4 regions of the Paenibacillus sp. 2TAB26 genome follow, and region 1 is predicted to be linked to each of the others. Evidence: predicted binding sites of a transcription regulator. Region 1 holds the regulator's gene; each other region holds the start of a gene.
What was found. Region 1 encodes Rex, which represses fermentation and respiration genes when NADH is low (regulators of the CRP and FNR family bind a similar motif). Its sites were predicted from a motif close to TTGTGAAATATTTCACAA; they were not measured.
Positions count from the first base shown of each region.

Region 1 (5,029 bases):
AGGAAACGGAGCCTTATGGCCCCGTTTTTGCTGGTAACGTATAAGAATCAATGAATGCACCGTCATCAAAACGGTAGAAATCATATCGGTAATGATCAGGCTTTTCACCGTCATTATAATAGATTTCCCACACCGTTTTGTCATCAAGCAGTCCCGGCTGAATTCTCTTGATTTCTGCCAATGGCCTCTTGCTGATGAAATCATCTTTGAGTGACTTCTCAGAAATGCCTTCCGTCGCTTTCATGATAACTGGTTGTTGCTCCTCAGTCAGCCATACGTATACATGTTCATCTTGTTCATTAATGCCTTCAACGACCCAACTGTTTTTTTGCCATATATGATGATGTACCTTTTCTATCTCCGTAAGATCAGCTGCTTTTGTCGCTTGTTCCTTCGCCGCATTAATTGCTGTCCACTCAGGCGACTGAACTTCACGGAAATAGATAAAGGAAACGGTTAGAAGCAGCAAGAGGAATGCTGTAATTAACAACAACCATCGCTTAAGTGTCATAAACGGCTTTCGTTTCCTTGCTGTTGCTCGCATTAAGCTTGCAGCAAGCGATCAAAGCTCGCTTGTGCCTCGTAACGAATTTTCTCCTCATCAAGCCAAGTGCATTCGCCGTTTTTCAATACTTGTCTTCCATCAATCCATACATGCCGCACATCGCGGCCTGAACCAGAGTAGACCAAATGTGATACGATATCCGTCTGAGGGTAGAAATGCGGCTGTTCAATATCAATAGCGATGAAATCTGCCTTCATGCCTACTTTTAGACTACCAAGGCTCTTCTCTTGCCAAATGGATTTTGCCCCACTCACTGTACCAAGTTTCAATGCTTCCAAAGCAGGGATAGCAGTAGGATCTCCAGATACACCTTTATGAAGCAAAGCCGCGAATCGAATTTCCTCAAATAAATCAAGATTGTTGTTGCTTGCCACACTATCTGTTCCAAGCGATACCGTAACACCTGCGCGAATCAAATCAGGAACGCGTGCAATGCCGCTAGCAAGCTTAAGATTACTTACAGGATTATGTGAAACCGCAACTCCTTTAGCAGCAAGCAGCTCGATCTCAGCATCATTCAGATGTACGGCATGCGCAACAAGTGCAGGACGTGAGAAGAAGCCTAACCGATCCAAATGCTCGACCGGACGAAGTCCATAATCACGCACGTTTTGCTCCACTTCAGCAATCGTTTCCGACATATGCGTATGCAAAGGCAAATCAAAATCATGAGCCGCTTGTACAAAACGTTCAATATACGCTGGCGGACATGTATAAGGGGCGTGTGGAGAAATCATCGTCGTAATACGTCCGTCTGCCTTCCCGTTCCAATCACGGGCAAAAGCGATTGCCTCAGCAAGCTTAGCTTCCTGTACATCTGGTGGACATAGTCCGATAACGCCTCTTGTCAAAACACCGCGGATCCCGCTTTGCTCAACCATTTGCGCAACCTGATCCATGCGATCATACATATCAACAAAGGCTGTTGTACCTGATTTCAGCATTTCAACGATCGCTAGAGCACTTCCTGCACGTGTATCTTGATCAACATATTTGCCTTCCATTGGCCACATTTTCTGTTCAAGCCAAACCTGCAAATTTTGATCATCGGAATATCCACGAAGCAAGCTCATCGCCGCATGTCCGTGAGTATTAATAAGACCTGGCATAAAAGCCAGCTTGCTGCCGTCTATTTTTTGCACCGTGTCAGAAAGCTGCTCAGGAACAGCCGTACCTATATAACTAATCCGATCATCGGATACGACCATATGTCCTCTAAATGATGGATTTTCGTCATCCATCGTTATAAACAAACCGTTTTCAATCCAAATCTGACTCATCCTGCGTCTCTCCCTCTTTGGCTAAATAATAAGCTAAACTAAGCAATTCCCTTGTGAAATCAGCATTATGTATTCGCATTTCATCCGGTACTCGTAGAATAGCAGGGGCAAAATTCAATATTCCTTCTATGCCTGCTTCGACAAATTGATTAGCTACATTTTGTGCTTCAAATGCTGGAACGGTAATGATGCCAATCCGAATATTTTGCTCTGCAACCGTTGCAGCAAGCTCACTCATCGGCATTACAATCAAATTATTAATGCTCGTTCCGATTTTGCTCGGATGTACATCGAACACGGCGGTAATCTGCATATTATCCTTGGAGTATTTATTGTAATTGCATAAGGCATGACCTAGATTGCCCGCTCCAACCAACGCAACCTTTATCGTCTGATCAACCTTTAAAATTTGACGTATCTTCTCAATTAAATATACAACATCGTAGCCTACGCCTTTCCGTCCAAACTCTCCGAAATAAGCGAGATCTTTACGAATTTGAGCAGGATTTAAATCAAGCTTTGTGCCTAAATCCTGCGAAGAAATGGTCTGAATCTCACGATTAAGCATTTCATTTAGTACTTGCAAATAAACGGGAAGCCTTCTGACGACAGCCTCCGATATTTTCGTTTGCTTCATCGTTTTTCCTCCTCTTCGCTAGACACAGCTTGATTTTCCTGCGGCAATGCTGCATTTTCATCCGTTAACCATTCTCTCATTCGCACGACCATTTGATCCATATGCATCGTTTCGATTTTTGGTCCTGGCAGTGAATATAAGAAGTGTTTACCGTAGTAAGTGTCGATTACTCTTGTATCATATATGATTACGATCCCTTTGTCTTGTGAAGTCCTTACTAGACGCCCAAAGCCTTGTTTAAAGCGAATGACAGCTTGGGGAATCGACAATTTCATAAAAGGATTTTGTTTCTGCCGCTGCAGCATCTCGGCTTTTGCTTCCACTAAGGGATGGTTAGGCGGTTGGAATGGCAAACGAACGATGGCAAGGCAAATCAGAGCTTCACCTGGTATATCTACACCTTCCCAGAAGCTGCTCGTGCCAAGTAAAACCGACTCAGGCGTTTGACGGAAACGTCTTGTAAGCTTCGTGCGATTGCCGCTGTCTATTCCTTGTCCGAGCACTTGAATACCTGCAACGCTTAAAAGCTCTTTAAGCGGCTCGTAGACCTGCCTCAGCATGCGATAGGACGTGAACAGTACAAGCATTCTGCCCTTCGTTTCCTTTGCAGCATCAGAAAGTGATTTTACAAGCATATCCAAATAGGTGTCATCTACAGCTGCTCCCTTGAGTACTGGGAAGTTGCGTGGAATGACAACTAATGCCTGTTCCCGGTAATTAAACGGTGAAGGCAATTGAACGGTTTTAAGTCTGCCCTGCTGTTCATATCCAGTTAACCCAAGCTGCTCCTCTGCGTATTGAAAAGATTTTTGCACAGATAACGTTGCCGAGGTAAGAACGATACTTTCTTTGACATCAAAAAAATATTTTTGCAGCTGAGCGCTTACATCTACTGGGACACCGTATAACTGTACAGATCTGTAGCGGTATACACTGCTTGCCTCGATCCAAAATACGGATTCCGCGAGCTCTAAGGTGATAAACGTTCTAAGCTCATCCTTAAGTCGAGACAAATCTCGTACCGCGCCATTTAAATCCGTTATTATCGCTTGAACACCGGAATCGTCAACACGGTCTTTAATATCGGTAACCATTTTATCGACGGTTCGAATGACTCGGTTAAGTTCAGTATGGATATTTCCTTCAACCGTAACACCGTCCTCCCAGCCTGCTGGAAGCTCGTTTTTCTTTAGCCGGCATACCGACTGACCATTCTCGGTTGGTCCATCCGATGAAGTTGACGTAAAGCTATAAAACATTTCAAACAGCTTATCCCAGTGCTCCTTAATCTCTTGGAAAATAGGAATAACGGTATCAATCGTCTCCAACCAGGAGGCTTGATGTGCGTCATCCTCATACATAAGCTTCTGGCGAAGCCCAGGCAATAATCCAGAGCGCGCATCTTTATAAAGCCGAAGAACAGCCTGCGTCAAAGAGAAGTAGTTAATTTGCATACCTAGATGCTTGCCGGCAACCTCTTCCACATGATGTGCTTCATCAATAATGAGATGAGTATAGGAAGGCAATAAACGATGATCTGCTTGAACATCCGTAAATAACATTGAATGATTCGTTATCGTAACATCAGCAATGTTTGCTTCATGCTTCGCACGATGATAAAAACATCTTTTGAACCAAGGACAAGCTCGATTTAGGCATGAATCCGTATCGCTCGCTACCGTAGACCAAAACTCAGCACCCTTGTTGCCGAAGTTAAGTTCTTCCTGATCGCCAGTTTCCGTTTCTCCAAGCCATACGACCATTTGAGCAGCCGTAACCGTATCCTCAATCGGCGATACAAGATCTTTTGTGTTGATTTTGCCTTCAAATTTGCGCAAGCATAAATAATTCCCTCTGCCTTTAAAGATCGAAGCTCTAAACTCAAATGGCAGTATTTCCTCAAGCAATGGCAAATCGCGTTGACGAAGCTGCTCCTGCAAATTGATTGTATGCGTACTAACGACAACTTTTTTGCCGTTCTGAATGCCATAATAAAGCGCAGGAATTAAATAACCAAGCGACTTCCCTGTTCCTGTACCTGCTTCTATAAGTAAATGCTGATTCTGATTTAGAGCGCTGTACACCTCTTGAAACATGGCTACCTGCGCTTCTCTTTCCTCATAATTCTCAAATTTCTGTTCAAAGCGTTGTCTTACATCAGTTAAATAATTGTCAAACGAAACATCCGTTAATGGCAGCACACTTGTACCGCCTGAACGCGGAGGCTGTTCATCGCTCCATTCGCGAACCTTCAATGCAAATTGATTAAAATAGTCATATTCATTCGATTCGAATACAGTACTATATTCCATCTGCTGCCCGGTATGCTTGATAAACCAGCTCAAATCGCTGCCGTCATCTACAAGCGTGGAAAGCCGCTGCAAAGTAAGCAGCGGCAATTTGCGAAGCTTTTTTACCGTTTCAATTAGCAGTAGCGCAGTTGCATTTGCATCGCTGTCCGCGCGGTGATGTTGATCATGCGGTATTCCAAAGAGCTCAGAAACAGCTCCAAGCTGATACGTATTAATTGTAGGATATAAAATTCGT
Region 1 covers NZ_JBFRGC010000002.1:255,007-260,035, reverse strand. Annotated here, with positions in the region: gene AB4Z50_RS02620 (cell wall elongation regulator TseB-like domain-containing protein) at 14-544, opposite strand; gene AB4Z50_RS02615 (amidohydrolase) at 544-1,845, opposite strand; gene AB4Z50_RS02610 (redox-sensing transcriptional repressor Rex) at 1,826-2,482, opposite strand; gene dinG (ATP-dependent DNA helicase DinG) at 2,479-5,029, opposite strand, start outside.

Region 2 (5,029 bases), on a different contig from region 1:
CTTCGCCGCGCACAGCCTCTGATATCAAAAACCTTGGCGCGCCTGGATAACATAGAGAGGTAGGGTGGAACTGAATAAACTCGACATCCTGTATGTATGCCCCTGCTCGATAAGCCATCGCAATGCCGTCTCCTGTGGCTACCTCGGGATTTGTCGTGTAACGGTAGAGCTGGCCAGCACCGCCTGAGCTTAAAATGACGGCTTTGCCTTTTACAAACAAACGCGCACCGCTTGGCTTCTGTACAATGACACCACAGCATTCGCCATCCTCTGTAACCAAATCAATAACAAAATGGTCATCCCAAACTTCGATTTTAGGATTGGCAATAGCCGTTTCGGACAATGCTCGTACGATCTCGAAACCAGTAGCATCCCCGTTAGCATGCAAAATACGCCGCTGGCTATGCGCTCCTTCCTTCGTAAGCGCAAACTCGCCATTCTCCAGATCGAATTGCGTTCCCATCTTTATTAAGCTGCGAACACCTTTGGGCCCCTCATGAACGAGTACATCAACCGCTTCATTAGAACATAAGCCTGCACCCGCTACGAGTGTATCTTGTCTATGGTAAGCCGGTGAATCCTCATCCGAAATAACCGCAGCGATACCGCCCTGCGCATAACGCGTATTGCTGTCGAGCAGCGATTTTTTCGTAATCATGAGGACAGAATTGTTTTCACTTGCTCGTATAGCGGTAAAAAGACCGGCAATGCCGGCCCCAATTACAATCACATCTTTTTCTATAACAGGCAGCTCACTTAACTGCACATCGACTAAATATCTAGGAATCATCATTGGCTCCTCCAAGCGTAGAAGCAGCGCATACTACTTCACGAGTAGCATGCGCTCCAAGGATAAACGGGCTTGATCTGCAACATGTGGCGGTACGTAGATTTGAGGCTGCATCGTTTCCAAGCATTTCACTAGCTTCTTCAAATTATTTACTTTCATGTTAGGGCACACCAAATATTTAGATGCAAAATGAAAAGTTTTACCTGGGCTGTCTAAACGAAGCTGATAGCCAGTGCCATCTTCTGTTCCCACGATAAATTCTTGGCAATCTGATTCTTTACAATATTTAATAATAGCGGTTGTACTGCCTACAAAGTCGCCTAGCTCAACGACTTCAGGACGACATTCCGGATGCACAACGAATTGCGCATTAGGATATTTCGCTTTCATTTCTTCTACGTCTTTAACCGTCAGCATATCGTGCGTATTGCAGTAACCTTCCCAGATAATCATTTTCTTATCGGTATTCTGCTGCACATAGTGGCCTAGGTTCTTATCTGGTACCCAGATGATCTCGTCGCCTTCAACCGAATTGACAACTTTAACCGCATTTGCCGATGTGCAGCAAATATCAGTCTCCGCTTTGATCTCAGCAGACGAGTTAATGTAAGTAACGACCTTTGCATTCGGGTGCTGCGCTTTCAGCTTACGCAAGCCATCAACACTTACCATGTCGGCCATCGGACAGCCCGCACGCTCGTCGGGAATGATAACGGTTTTATTAGGAGCCAAAATTTTTGCGCTCTCACCCATAAAGTGAACGCCGCAAAAAACAATAACTTCAGCATCCGTTTGTGCAGCCTTCTGCGCAAGCAGGAAGGAATCTCCACGGAAATCAGCTACCTCTTGAATTTCATCACGTTGATAATAATGAGCTAAAATGATAGCGTTCCGTTCTTTCTTCAACTGTAACAACCGTTCACGCAGCTCTCGGTTTTGCTCCGCCTTGCGTTCCAGTGCCAGTGCTTCCACAGTAGATCCTCTCCTCTTATGAGGGATGGGCGATAACCCATTCCGTTATACGGCAAGCTGAACTTTGTGAATTGATGCACAAACTTAGAAAGTCGCTTACCTATAGTTTAAACCAAAAGGGATAAATTCATTTGATTAAGTTTTAATTTACACGCGGTAGATGCTACTGTCAATGCGTTAAAGGCCTTTTTAAGGCAGCAATTTAAAATAAATTATTTTGATCGCTGTATCTCACTCACATTCTTCGTAAATGAACCTTTTTTACTATATAATCGCGACCTCCGTCATCACTTGTATTAGCAACGAAATAAAAAAAGTCTCTCTCCGCGATGGAGAGAGACCATTTTGAATTATCTTTTTGCTGGATCGTAAGGTTGACCAAGTGCTGATGGCGCATTTGAACGGCCAACAGCTCCTGCCAAAACGATCAATGTCAAAACATATGGCAGCATGTAGAAAAATTCAACTGGAATATGCTGCGAAAATTCAAAGCGCTGTGCAAAGCTTCTAAGCGCCTGAGCTAGACCGAAGAACATTGCTGCTCCTACTACGCCAAGCGGATTCCATTTGCCGAAAATCAGTGCTGCGAGYGCAATAAATCCTTGCCCAGAAATCGTATTATGCGCAAAGCTGCTAGTCGTCGTCAATGTAATTGTCGCACCGCCAAGACCTGCAAGCGCGCCGCTGAGCAATACGCCGATATAACGGTATTTCGTTACGCTAATACCAACGGTATCCGCAGAGCTCGGATGTTCGCCCACAGCACGAAGACGCAAGCCAAACGGCGTGTGGAACAAGACGAAATAACTGATTACTGCGATAGCTAGGACAATATACGTCGTCGGATACGCGGTGAAAATAGCTTTCCCGAGCAACGGAATATCAGATAAATAAGGTATTTTCACTTTGTGGAACACATTAGCCAAAAGCGGCGTTTGACCTGATCCATCATAAATGCTTTTGGTTAGGTAAAGCGCTAAGCCAAGCGATAGAATGTTAATAACGACACCGACGACGGTTTGATCCGCACGGAACGTGATCGTTGATATCGCATGCAATAAAGCAAATAACGTACCATAAATAGCTGCAGCTATAAATCCAATCCACGGTGAAGCACTGCCTAACCCAGCTTGTATCGCATACTCCGTTGCAACTGCCGCGGCGAACGCTCCTGAAACCATCAAGCCCTCTAGTCCGATGTTCACAACACCTGAGCGCTCTGAGTACATACCGCCAAGCGCTGTAAAAATGAGCGCGGTGGAGAACACGAGCGTTGTATTAATAAGTTGTCCAATGATGTCTAGCACGTTCATCCTACACCGCCTCCTTCCGCTTGCTTGCACGTTTATTTAGAAAAGGCTTTAAGAACCACTTCACCAATCCATGCGAAGCAACGAAGAAAATAACGGCGCCGATTACGATACGCACGACTTCAGGAGGAACACCTGCACCAAAGCTCATGCCTGCTGAACCGTAGCTGAGTCCACCGAATAAAATTGCGCCAAGGAATACACCAATCGGCGTATTGCCGCCAAGGAGCGCTACCGCAATACCATCAAACCCATAGCCCGGAGAAGCGGCCATAACGGTCTGGTTGCCGAACACGCCTAAAATTTCAAACACGCCGCCCAGACCAGCGAATACGCCGCTTATAAACATCGACTTAACCATCGTTACGTTAACGTTCATACCCGCATATAACGCTGCATCCGGATTATGTCCAACAGCACGAAGCTCGTAGCCTTGTTTCGTACGCCATAACACGAAATAAAACACAACGATACAAATGAGCGCAACAACCGTACCCCAGTGCATACGAGCGTTGTCTGTCAATTTAATAAGCCAATCAATTTTCACCATAGCTGATTCATGAACCGGCATCGACTTCTGCTGGCCTTTCTCAACAAGAAACTTTGCAATGATAAAATTGGAGAGGAACAATGCGATCCAATTCAGCATGATGGATGAAATAACTTCATTTACTCCACGCTTCGCTTTCAAGTAACCAGCAATACCCGCCCATAGGCCGCCGAATACAGCACCCGTAATTACAGCTAGAGGAGCATGTATATACCAAGGCAGGTCAAGCAGCACGCCTACGATTGTCGCGCCAGTCATGCCCATTACAAATTGTCCCTCTACACCGATATTGAATAGACCTGTACGGAAAGCGAAGGAAACGGCTAAACCTGTAAAGATCAATGGTGTAATTGCTCGAACCGCTTCTCCCATATTGTAAGGAGTGCTAAACAGCTTATTGATTAAAGAAGTGTACGCTAGAATCGGATCGTACCCTCCAGCAAGCATGGCAATGGCGCCAACCACAAATCCAAGAAAGATTGACACAATTGGAATAAGGATAGACGATTTATTAAATATTTTTTTCAAGGTTTCCATATACGCTATCCTCTCCCCTCTGATGCAGGTACAGCTATTTTGTTACCAGCCATCATAAGTCCAAGCTGCTGATCATCTCTCTGCTCAGCATCAACCTCACCCATTAGCTTGCCTTCATACATGACCGCAATTCGATCGGACAATGCATACAGCTCATCAAGCTCAAATGATACGAGTAAAATCGCTTTTCCTTCGTTACGAGCTTGTACCAACCGCTTGTGCACAAATTCGATCGCACCGATGTCGAGGCCGCGTGTAGGCTGAACCGCAATAAGCAAATCAGGATCTTTATGAAGCTCCCGTGCGATAATAGCCTTCTGCTGGTTTCCTCCAGACAGCTGACGAGCATGCGTATGAATACCTGATGAGCGAACATCAAATTCGTTAACAAGCTTTTCAGACAGCTTGTCCATGCTGTTGTAATCAATAAACATAGAACGGCCGAATTCCGGCTCAAAATACGTATTCAAAATCATATTCTCACTAACTGAGAAATCTAGCACCAGCCCATGCTTATGCCGATCCTCTGGTATATGCCCTACTCCCGCAACCGATATTTGGCGCGGAGAATGATTCGTCATATCCTTGCCATTCAGCTTAACGCTGCCGCCGTCCAGCTTGCGCATACCTGTTATAGCGTAAATGAGCTCGCTTTGCCCATTGCCATCAACACCGGCTATGCCAAAAATCTCTCCTGCACGAATGTTGAAGCTAGTACCATCCAGTACATTTTTGCCTTGATCACCTTTCATCTGCAATCCATCCACAGATAAAATCACTTCGCCAGGCTCGTTCTTCGTCTTCTTCACCTCGAAGGATACGTCCCTGCCGACCATTAATTCCGCAAGCTGCTGCTCATTCGTCTCATCT
Region 2 covers NZ_JBFRGC010000035.1:15,070-20,098, forward strand. Annotated here, with positions in the region: gene nadB (L-aspartate oxidase) at 1-790, opposite strand, end outside; gene nadA (quinolinate synthase NadA) at 824-1,762, opposite strand; gene AB4Z50_RS30320 (ABC transporter permease) at 2,113-3,075, opposite strand; gene AB4Z50_RS30325 (ABC transporter permease) at 3,077-4,159, opposite strand; gene AB4Z50_RS30330 (ABC transporter ATP-binding protein) at 4,165-5,029, opposite strand, start outside.
Region 2: nadA (quinolinate synthase NadA) is a predicted target of Rex. The motif match lies at 1,827-1,844, and genes of this name have one in related genera.

Region 3 (5,029 bases), on a different contig from region 1:
TTAAGGTCGATCAAGCGGGCAATATAAGCTCGTGGCTCGAGAGTGAAGAATTCAAAAAGGATGCAGAGTTTTTCCGCCAGCTGTATGAGAAAAAGCTGATTAACCCTGATATTTTGACGTATAAGAAGGAAGAGCGCGACAAAGCTATGACACTGGGCGATTTTATTTACAGCACGAACGGCGCTTTGTACTCTTCGATCGCAATTGCAAGAAATAATCCAGAAGCAAAAGTAGGTGAGGGTTATTTGGCAGAAGAGAAACCGCTGCTTCAATACTTGGCATTCGGAAATACTAATGCAGTTCCAATTACATCGAAGCACCCAGAAGCAGCTATTATGTTCTTGAACTGGCTGTACAGCAATAAGGATAATCACAACCTATTCCTATATGGGGAAGAAGGCACGCACTACAAAGCGGTAGGCGAGCGTACGGCAGAATTTATTCGTGACGCGAATGATGAATCGTATTATTTTGATTCATGGATGATCGGCAACATTAACTACATGTTGTTTGATGTGAAGACGCCGGAAGATTATTTGAAAATGCAAACGACAGAGCCATCGAATCCAGTTGAATTCTCACCTGTTCTTGGTTTCCGCCTAAATACGGAGCCGATTGCTGTTGAATATGCGAATGTGCTATCCGAAGTGAAATCGAAGATCATTCCAATTAAAATGGGCGTGGTATCCTACGATAAATACTTCCCGGCAGCTCTTCAAAGTTTAAAGGCTGCTGGTCTTGATAAGGTCGTCGCTGAATATCAGAAGCAATTTAAAGAATGGCAGGCCTTGCAGAAGTAACGTTAGCGATGGGTAAACAAAAAGAAGGAGGGCAGCTGCCCTCCTTCTTCTTGTTTGTGTATATTAGTAAGCTAGTGCGAACAAACCGTGAATATGCGACAGGTAACGAACGTTACTTGCTTCCTTCATTAGGGAAGCAGGCAAGCCCTTAAGCTGTGTCGCGTTGCCGCCGATTGTGCCCACGCCATCTTTACGGCCAAGGCTGCCCAGTGTTCCGGAGAATACAGGTACAAACTTATCCATAACGCCGCCTTTGATTTGAACCGCTAGGTTGTAGCCTACCGTTTCGCCCATTTGCCAAGCAAGCTGAGCTGTTGGAGGGTAAGGACGTTCGCTGCCTTCTGGGAATACAACTGCGCAGTCGCCAGCAAGGAATACATCAGCGTGTGAAGTCGATTGAAGCGTTGGTGTAACAAGTGAACGACCACGGTCTTCTGCAAGACCGCTGCTGCCGACAACGGGATTACCTTTAACGCCGCCAGTCCAAATGATTGTGCTGGATTCAATCGTACGACCGTCTTTAAGCGATACGGAGCTTTTTGTAGCTTCTGTAATCGCTACGCTAGTGATGAAGTTAACGCCACGTTTCTCAAGGCTTGTTACAGCACGATCGATCAATACTTTCGGGAAGATTGGCAGAACGGCAGGGCCGGCTTCTACGCAATACAGCGAAATATCATTGAAGTCGATGCCTTTGCTGCGGCAAATCTCAGGAAGTCTGTCGGCGAATTCGCCAACAAGCTCAACGCCAGTCAAGCCGCCGCCGCCAACAACGATTGTTGCGTCAGCTTTGTTGCCTGATTTTTTGTAAGCGTCAAGACGATCTTCAACATGCTTGCGGATTTTGTTAGCATCAGCAACGGATTTAAGAACAAGGCTGTTCTCTTCCAATCCTGGAATGCCGAAGTAGTTCGTTTCACTTCCAAGTGCTACAACAAGAGTGTCGTACTTTTGCACTTGTCCGCTTTCAAGAACCACTTGCTTCTCGTTAGGTTTAATTTCTTTAACCGAGTCAACGATGATGTTAACTTGTTTGTCGCCTAGAAGCTTGCTAAGCGGTAGAGCAACTGCTTGCTCAGCAATTGTGTCCCCAGCAAGTCTGTGCAGCTCAGTAATGATTTGGTGAGTTGGAAAACGGTTTACGATTGTGATGCTAGCTTCTGCTGCAGTCAAGTGTTGTCGTGCTGTTAGAGCAGTAAGAAGACCGCCATAACCGCCACCAAGAATTAGTATTTGCTTCGACATGTTCATCCTCCGTTCGTTCTATACGTATTCGGTGTATTATACTTTATCGTTTTTGCGTTCAGACAAAACACTTAGGAAAGCTTGCGCGAAACGAAGCGTTTTTTGAACTTCCGGATCTTTAAGCATTTTCAACATAGCGAATAGGCCAACAGAAGAGTTAGCCGCTTCTTGCGAGCGCTCGCCAGCTTCAATAGCTGCTGTTGCGATACCTTTTGCTTTCTCTTGAACCGGTTTAACGAATTCACCGATACCTTGAGCGAAATCGTTGATCAACACTTTGTCTGTAGCGATGTTTTGTGCAAAATCATAAGCTTTGGTCATTAGAGTAACCATTTCAGCTAATTTCGGCAGGCTGTCCACGAGTACAGTTAGAGACTCTTGAACCTCCGGCTTCATCAATTGATCAAGTACATCCAACGTTTGTTTTTCTTCGACGAGGCTAGCTGCAACCTCTTGTCCAGCAGATGGTTGTGACATAATAGAATGTCCTCCTTTACGTAAATTTGAAAGTAAGTTGTAGTCTCAATTGTGTCAGCCGCTAAAGATAAAGATGCATCCTGAAAGATTGTTACACTTTTCACATAGTTACTCGAAAAATGTTTATGCAGACGTAACAGTCTTATTTCTGCGTGAGGCAGAAGGATGTGAATGCGCGTATGACGTAATCGGATTAAACCCTTTGTTTCTATTCTACATCGTTTTCACCAAAAGTTAAAAAGAAATTTATTGCTTTCGGCAAAAAGATTTGGAATATTGCTGACATGAAGCGCAATTCAGTTATGATAATAAAAAACAATGATTAAAAACATACATAAAGGAGTTCTAATATGCAGCCCTATACGCAAAGAGTTGTATCCATCATTAAGGCGATTCCGGAAGGCACCGTAATGACGTATGGTCAAGTCGCAGAACTGGCTGGCAATCGCAGGGGGGCAAGGCAGGTTGTCCGAGTTCTGCATTCGATGAGCGGCATTTATAATCTTCCCTGGCACAGAGTTGTTAATGCAAAAGGGGAGATATCGATTCAAGAGGAGGAAGCTCGTTACATGCAGATCTTTTATTTAAAAGAGGAAGGTGTTGCAGCGAGCGAGGACGGTCGAATTGATTTGGAAAAATACCGCTACAATCCGGATAGAGAAGAAGAAAGATGACCTTACCCGGATGAAAATTATGCTTCTTCGCGGTTAAGCGGCTGCGATTAACTTTTTCTAATGAGGCCCCATTTGAAACCCCGTATCCGAACCTTTATTATGGTATAGACCATTCGGAAGGGAGAGAAAGAACATGACAACAGAAATTACACCGGGAAACGTTAGAAACTTCACAGTTTCCACCGAAATCTTTTATAACCAAAGCTTGGATATTTATTCGCAAATGATTTATATCGTACTCAGCTCAAGCACGGCGGATTCCGCATCGCTCACCTTAGACGAGGTTGCCAAAAAAGGCCGTATGACGACAAAACTTGCAATAAAAGCGATGCAAGCCTTAGTTGACGAGCAGCTAATCCCACATAAATTGTTCCGTAAAATGATCGGTGAATTCCAGGATGATCGCTTATCTTGGGCAGCCAAAGGGCTGCTCACGTATTGCAAGGAGCATAAAAACATTACATTGCCTGAACTCTTAGCACTATCAGATCAATCTGGCGAGGATGAGGTCAGCATTCGGAAGGCATTGATGGAACTGGAGAGAAACGGTTATTTAGAGGAATTTACGGAATTGAACAAATTGATGCACGGATAATCGAAAGAATATGGAAAAAAGCCATCAACGTCCTCAGCAAACGGAAGCAGCGTTGTTGGGCAAATATAAGCTAAGTAGAAGCAGATGAAATATTTCCTTCTATTTTGAAAGAAGCAGGACCTGCACAGCTGTTGCGCTGTATAGGTCCTGCTTCTTTTTTTGTTTATTGGCGGTCAATTATACAGCACTATTCTTTCGTTAATTTCTCTAGTATAGCGTCGCCTTTTGTTCCAACCATTACATACGCGAAGCGGGCATTTTGCTCCGTTTCCAGCCCAGTGCCTTCGGGTACAAAATAAGATTCTATGCCGTACTGGATGTTTCTCCAGCCGCTAGTGGAACCGTTAATAATGATTTCCTTGTCAGCTAAAGGCTCACCTTTTTTATATAAACGATCCAAGTTGTATACGCCGCCGGCACCTTGTTGAAGCACGACCTTAATACGGCTGTTGCTTGGACGTCTTTCCAGTTCCTGAGTGATGTGATCTGGCGGTACCGAAATATTGTATTGGAGCGCTACATAATCGCCTTGCAAAATGGATCGTGGATCAAGCGGCACGATGGCCAGCTTAATCGGAGTGCCGCTCGAGAGCAATATTTCGCTTACTGCGGCATGGTAACCGACATAACCGAGCTGCAGCACTACAACGATTGCAATGAGAGCGGGGCTTCTGCGCAGCAATCGGCTGAAAGAGTCCGCTTGTTCAGACACTGCTGCGCGTGTTCTATAGGCGTAAATATAAGTCGCTGCTATGATAATCACGCCAAGCAGAGCGAGTGTAATTGACTTGTGCAATAATGTCCAGAACAAGTCGTAATATTTGAACGCAAGGAAGATGAACCAGAATACGAAGCTTATTGCTGCTTCAAGGGCTTGACTGCGCCTAACAAATAAAAAGGCTGCGATCGTAACTACAATGAAATTCAATATATTAAACAGCTCATATGAGTAAGGGAAAATGTTATCCATAAAGGTTAGCCAAAATAGAAGCAGCAAAGTAAAGAACCAACCGCATTCTCTTACGTGAATCTTGAAGGCGCCTTCTCTGAGCAGATGGTGACTAGCATAAATGACTGCATTGAGCGATGTCACGATGAACACGATGAAGGAAGCCGCATTATGAACAGATCCAAATAACTGAAACAGAAGAATAGCGATATTGATATTCAGTAAGGTATAAATAAAGAAATGCGGTACCCTTCCTTGCCATTTGAACCATCCGACAAGCAGTACCGCT
Region 3 covers NZ_JBFRGC010000007.1:233,040-238,068, forward strand. Annotated here, with positions in the region: gene AB4Z50_RS09845 (extracellular solute-binding protein) at 1-800, shown strand, start outside; gene AB4Z50_RS09850 (NAD(P)/FAD-dependent oxidoreductase) at 864-2,045, opposite strand; gene AB4Z50_RS09855 (DUF1641 domain-containing protein) at 2,082-2,522, opposite strand; gene AB4Z50_RS09860 (MGMT family protein) at 2,873-3,196, shown strand; gene AB4Z50_RS09865 (hypothetical protein) at 3,330-3,791, shown strand; gene AB4Z50_RS09870 (GDYXXLXY domain-containing protein) at 3,979-5,029, opposite strand, start outside.
Region 3: AB4Z50_RS09855 (DUF1641 domain-containing protein) is a predicted target of Rex. The motif match lies at 2,611-2,628, and genes of this name have one in related genera.

Region 4 (5,029 bases), on a different contig from region 1:
AGCTGCTTCAAACCCCGATACGGCTGCACATAAAAAGCTCTAGAACGACAAAAAAATACCCTTGGATTAAGCAAACAGCTTAGTTTAAGGGTATTTGGTTTATTTAATTGATTAATTGTATATTAAACGTTAACTTGAGAAGCATCAACGTCTAGACGGGCTTTGCCGCCTTTAGCCATCCATTTATGTTTCCATTTCATTTGCATGACCGTTAACAAAATAAGGGATGCCAGCGTCACAGAGCTGAGGATCAAGAAGCCGGAAGTGTATGAGCCGGTAGATTGATAAAGCTTTCCGAGAATTAGAGGGAGCGCATACCCGCCTAATCCGCCAGCAGCCCCAATAATGCCTGTCATGAGGCCTAGTTCACTGCCGAAGCGCTGCGGTACAAGCTGGAATACAGAGCCATTTCCTGCACCGAGACACATCATTCCGATGAAAAGCAAGGTAATGACGACAGGCAGTGGGGGCATGGCTGCTACTGCTGCAAGCATTAAGCCTGCGCCGCTGTAAAGAATCGTCAACATGCGCGCTCCTCCGATCCGGTCTGAAAGATATCCGCCAACAGGTCTAAAGAAGCTTCCTGCAATGACACAAAAGGTTGTGAAGTCAGCGGCTCTGACTGGGGATAACCCATATTGTGTATTGAAGAAGATGGTCAAATAGTTGGAGAGTCCGACGAATCCGCCAAAGGTTACGCAATAGAAAGCGCAGAACACCCATGCATCGCCTTGTTTTAAAACCTGCGCATATTGTGAAAGCTTTTTAGGCGCAGGACGGTTCGGACTATTTTTGGCAAAGATCGTGAAGATAATAAAGACGATAATGATCGGGATGATAGCAAGTCCAAAAACCATTTCCCAGCTGCCGTAATGTTGCGCCAAGCGGTTAGCAAACAAAGTAGAAATTACAGTACCGCTATTTCCTGCCCCGGCGATACCCATTGCAAGTCCTTGATGCTCCTTGGAGTACCACTGGCTGGCAAGCGGTAAGGCTGCAGCAAATGAGGCGCCAGCAACACCGAGCAGTAGAGCTACGATATAGAGCTGATCCAAGGAATGTACGAATTGCCAGCCCATTATTAATGGAATAAGAGTAAAGAGCATTCCGAACTGAGCCGTTCGTTTGGGCCCGATATAATCGGTCATGAAACCTAACACTAATCTTAAAATTGAACCTCCTAATATAGGAAGAGCTACGAGGTTTGCTTTTTGAACAGGATCCATCGGATAATCGGCCGCAATAATAACGCTGAGAGGACCAATAAGCACCCAAATCATAAAACTCATGTCAAAATACAAAAAAGCACTGAATAAGGTAGGTTTGTGCCCGCTATGCCAAAATCCTTTTCTCTCCATTCCAATCTCTCCCTTTTCTATTGTAATCAACTAAAAAAGCCGCAATCCGTCCTTATTAAGGAACGGATTGCGGCTTCATTGCCATAGGGGGCACGTCATTGTGCGACCACTTTTATGCATTGGATCACAAACTTTGTAACCCCAACTCGAATTATAGGGCGGTGTAATATTTATGTCAATATATATTACATAAAATATTTTTCGGAAAAATTGATTAAGATTGTGTTATATATATTGACATGTAAATTAACATGAACTAATCTATACATTATAGAACGAGTACAGCACAATGGCGTGCTAACTCTTGCGGCAATGATGCCTTTTCCCAGATGCGGGAAAGGGCTTTTTCTGATCATTTTTGTACCAATCATTCGCTGGAGGGATAACATGTCGGTCCTAAATCCAATTCAACCGCTTACGGCATCCGTATCAAACGCTTTAATGAAATTGACAAGGGAAATGAAGGAGCCGATTTGTGAGACGGTATCGTTAGATGATTGTCTATCCAGAGTACTTGCTCATGATTTTGAAAGCCCATTCTCCTTGCCACCTTTTCGCCGAGCCGCAATGGATGGATACGCCATTTACGCCGCATCATCGGGAGGTGCAAGCAAGGAAATGCCTGTGTTATTACAGGTTAAAGGAGAAATTCGGTCAGGCCAATCAGAGCGTATGTACGATATGGAGCCAAAAATGATGACTGCGGTTCGTATTTTCACTGGTGCTCCCGTGCCTGCTGGCTATGATACGATTGTAGTGCAGGAAGCAGCACGCGAACGTATGGACCTACGGGGATTATCCATTCAAATTGATCGTGCTTACGTAAAAGGACAACACATTGCCGAAAAGGGCGAGGATATCCGAAATGGTATGAAGGTGCTATACCGCGGAACGGCTATCAAATCGAAAGAAATCGCCATTTTAGCTTCTTTTGGGCAAACGGAAGTACAGGTATATAAAAAACCTCTCGTCACAATTATTCCGGTTGGCGATGAATTGCTCATGCCAGGCGAGAGCTTGCAATCCGGCAAAATTTTTGACGCGAACAGCTTCATGGTAAGCGCTCGGCTTAGGGATCTTGGAGCCTCAGTCATTCGTCATAGGTCCGTACCCGATTGCCTGAAAACGATTGAAAACGCGCTTAAGGCGGCGCTAGAGCAATCAGAATTGATCGTAACCACAGGAGGTGTATCGGTTGGTGATTACGACTTCGTAAAGCTGGCGGCGGAAAGCATCGGCGGCGTACCTTTGTTTACTAAAGTTGTCATGCGACCGGGAACGCCTACCTCTGCCTATCATTTTGGATCTAAGCTTCTCATTTGCTTATCCGGGAATCCATCTGCTTGCTTTGCAGGTGTCGAGCTGCTGCTTCGTCCTGCGATATTGAAGGCTATCGGAAGAAATGATTTTCGGACCGAGTGGATGGAAGGGCGTTTAATCGATTCCATAGCTAAACCGTCCCCTTATCCAAGATACGCGAGAGCATTTGTCTATCGCTCGGAGAAGGAATGGATGGTAGAGCCGCTGCGTCATGATAAGTCCGGTAATGTTGCTGCCTTCGCTAGAGCCAATGCTATCGTACAAATACCAGCCGGGGGGGCTGGCGCGTCAGCTGGGCAAGAGGTTCGTTTTGTTTCTTTAACAATCTAGGAAATTGCACGAGTGGATGTGAGCATAGGTGAGTAGAGAGAAACTAGTCGTTATAGGAAATGGAATGGCAGGTATTAAATGTGTGGATGAAATCATCAAGCTTGCGCCAGATAAATTCCAAATTACGGTATTTGGCAATGAGCATCATCCGAACTATAACCGTATTTTATTATCAAAGGTGCTTCAAGGAGACTCTTCCATTGAAAGCATAGTAATTAATGATTGGTCTTGGTATGTGGAACGGGAAATAAGTCTTTTTAAAGGCGAGACTGTCGCTCATATTCATTCAGATTCACAATATGTAACGACCATATCCGGCATTCGTGCCGATTATGATCATCTCATTATAGCAACCGGCTCTTCTGCCTTTATTCCGCCCATTGCAGGAGTTCATAAATCTGGCGTCATCTCGTTCCGTAACATTGACGATTGCAAGATGATGATCGAATACTCAAAAAAATATAAGAAAGCCGCAGTGATCGGCGGCGGCTTGCTAGGGCTTGAAGCTGCACGAGGCTTGTTAAATCTCGGCATGGAAACAGATGTCATTCACAATGCGCCTTATTTAATGAATCGTCAGCTCGATCGTATGTCATCCGACATGCTTCGCAAAGAATTGGAAGAGCAAGGGATGCGATTCTGGCTCAGCAAGGAAACGGAAAGCATTACCGGATTAAATCGCGCTAAAGGAATACGCTTCACGAACGGCGATTCATTAGAAGCAGATTTAATCGTCATTTCCGTAGGAATCCGTCCAAACGTCGAGCTGGCCAAAAAGAGCGGTATCGATACTAAAAGAGCAATCATCGTGGACGATTACATGCGAACGAGCAAACCCAATATATATGCCGTTGGTGAATGCGCGGAGCATCGTGGCGTCGCTTATGGTTTAGTTGCACCGCTTTATGAGCAAGGGAAGGTGCTGGCCAAAAGTATTTGCGGACATAGTTCAGAGCCCTACTTAGGTTCCGTTCCATACGCACAGCTCAAGGTTTCAGGGGTCGAGGTTTTTTCAGTCGGCGAAATTCGTCCGGAAGAAGCAGAGACCGCTATCCAGCAGTTTGATGGTATTCACGGAACTTACAAAAAAGTGACGATGAAGGAAGGTACGGTGCGCGGAGCTATATTGTATGGCGATACAGCGGAAGGAACCGCCTTGCTTGGCTTAGTGAATAGAAGAGCAGCTGTTGTGGAGCTTATTGCTCCTCCGAGCGCCGGAGGCGGCAGTGCAAAAGATGAACTAGCTGCTCAAATGCAAGAGCGTGAGATGGTATGTGCCTGTAATGCAGTAGACAAATCCGCTATCATGTGCGCCGTAATTGAAGACGGTCTACTAACGCTGGAGCAGGTTCGTGATCATACGAAAGCCTCAAGCTCCTGCGGAGGCTGCCGTCCCATCGTCGCAGCGATCGTCCAATATGCGCTTCAACATGGCAAAGATGCTTTGAAAGCATCGGCTCCGCCAATTTGCAGATGCACCGATGCCAGTCACGAGACGCTGAAACATCATATTGCTGCCAATCCGATGTCTTCTGTTCATGAAATGAAAACATCATTAGGCTGGAAGATCTTATCCGGCTGCACCGTTTGCTCTTCTGCCCTGCACTATTATTTAGTTATTTATCATCCACAGGCTGCTAATCTAGATAGAAATATCGCAGCTGAATACAGTTTTAGCATAAACTCTGCCCCTGCAAATCTAGATTTAATACGCGGTATCCATGCTGAGTTTGATTTGGTTTCCCTTGGGAGCGAGCTAGAAAGCTGCTGCGCAAGCTTGCCTTTCCCGGCACCAGTGAAAGCGGCTATTTCACCCAGCATTCAAAATCCGGCCGGAGTACTTGTTCATGATATTGGAATCACCGGAGCGCCTTCGGGGTGGGAAATCTATGTTGGCGGGCATTCAGAACACCCCGTTAAGCAAGGGCAGCTTATCGCAGTAGCAGAGACAAACTCACTCGCATTAGCGCTGTCTTTAGCTTGCCTCCAGCTATACAGGGAATATGCCGAATTTGGCGAGC
Region 4 covers NZ_JBFRGC010000048.1:19,375-24,403, reverse strand. Annotated here, with positions in the region: gene AB4Z50_RS34290 (nitrate/nitrite transporter) at 123-1,358, opposite strand; gene AB4Z50_RS34285 (molybdopterin molybdotransferase MoeA) at 1,746-3,008, shown strand; gene nirB (nitrite reductase large subunit NirB) at 3,037-5,029, shown strand, end outside.
Region 4: AB4Z50_RS34290 (nitrate/nitrite transporter) is a predicted target of Rex. The motif match lies at 1,471-1,488, and genes of this name have one in related genera.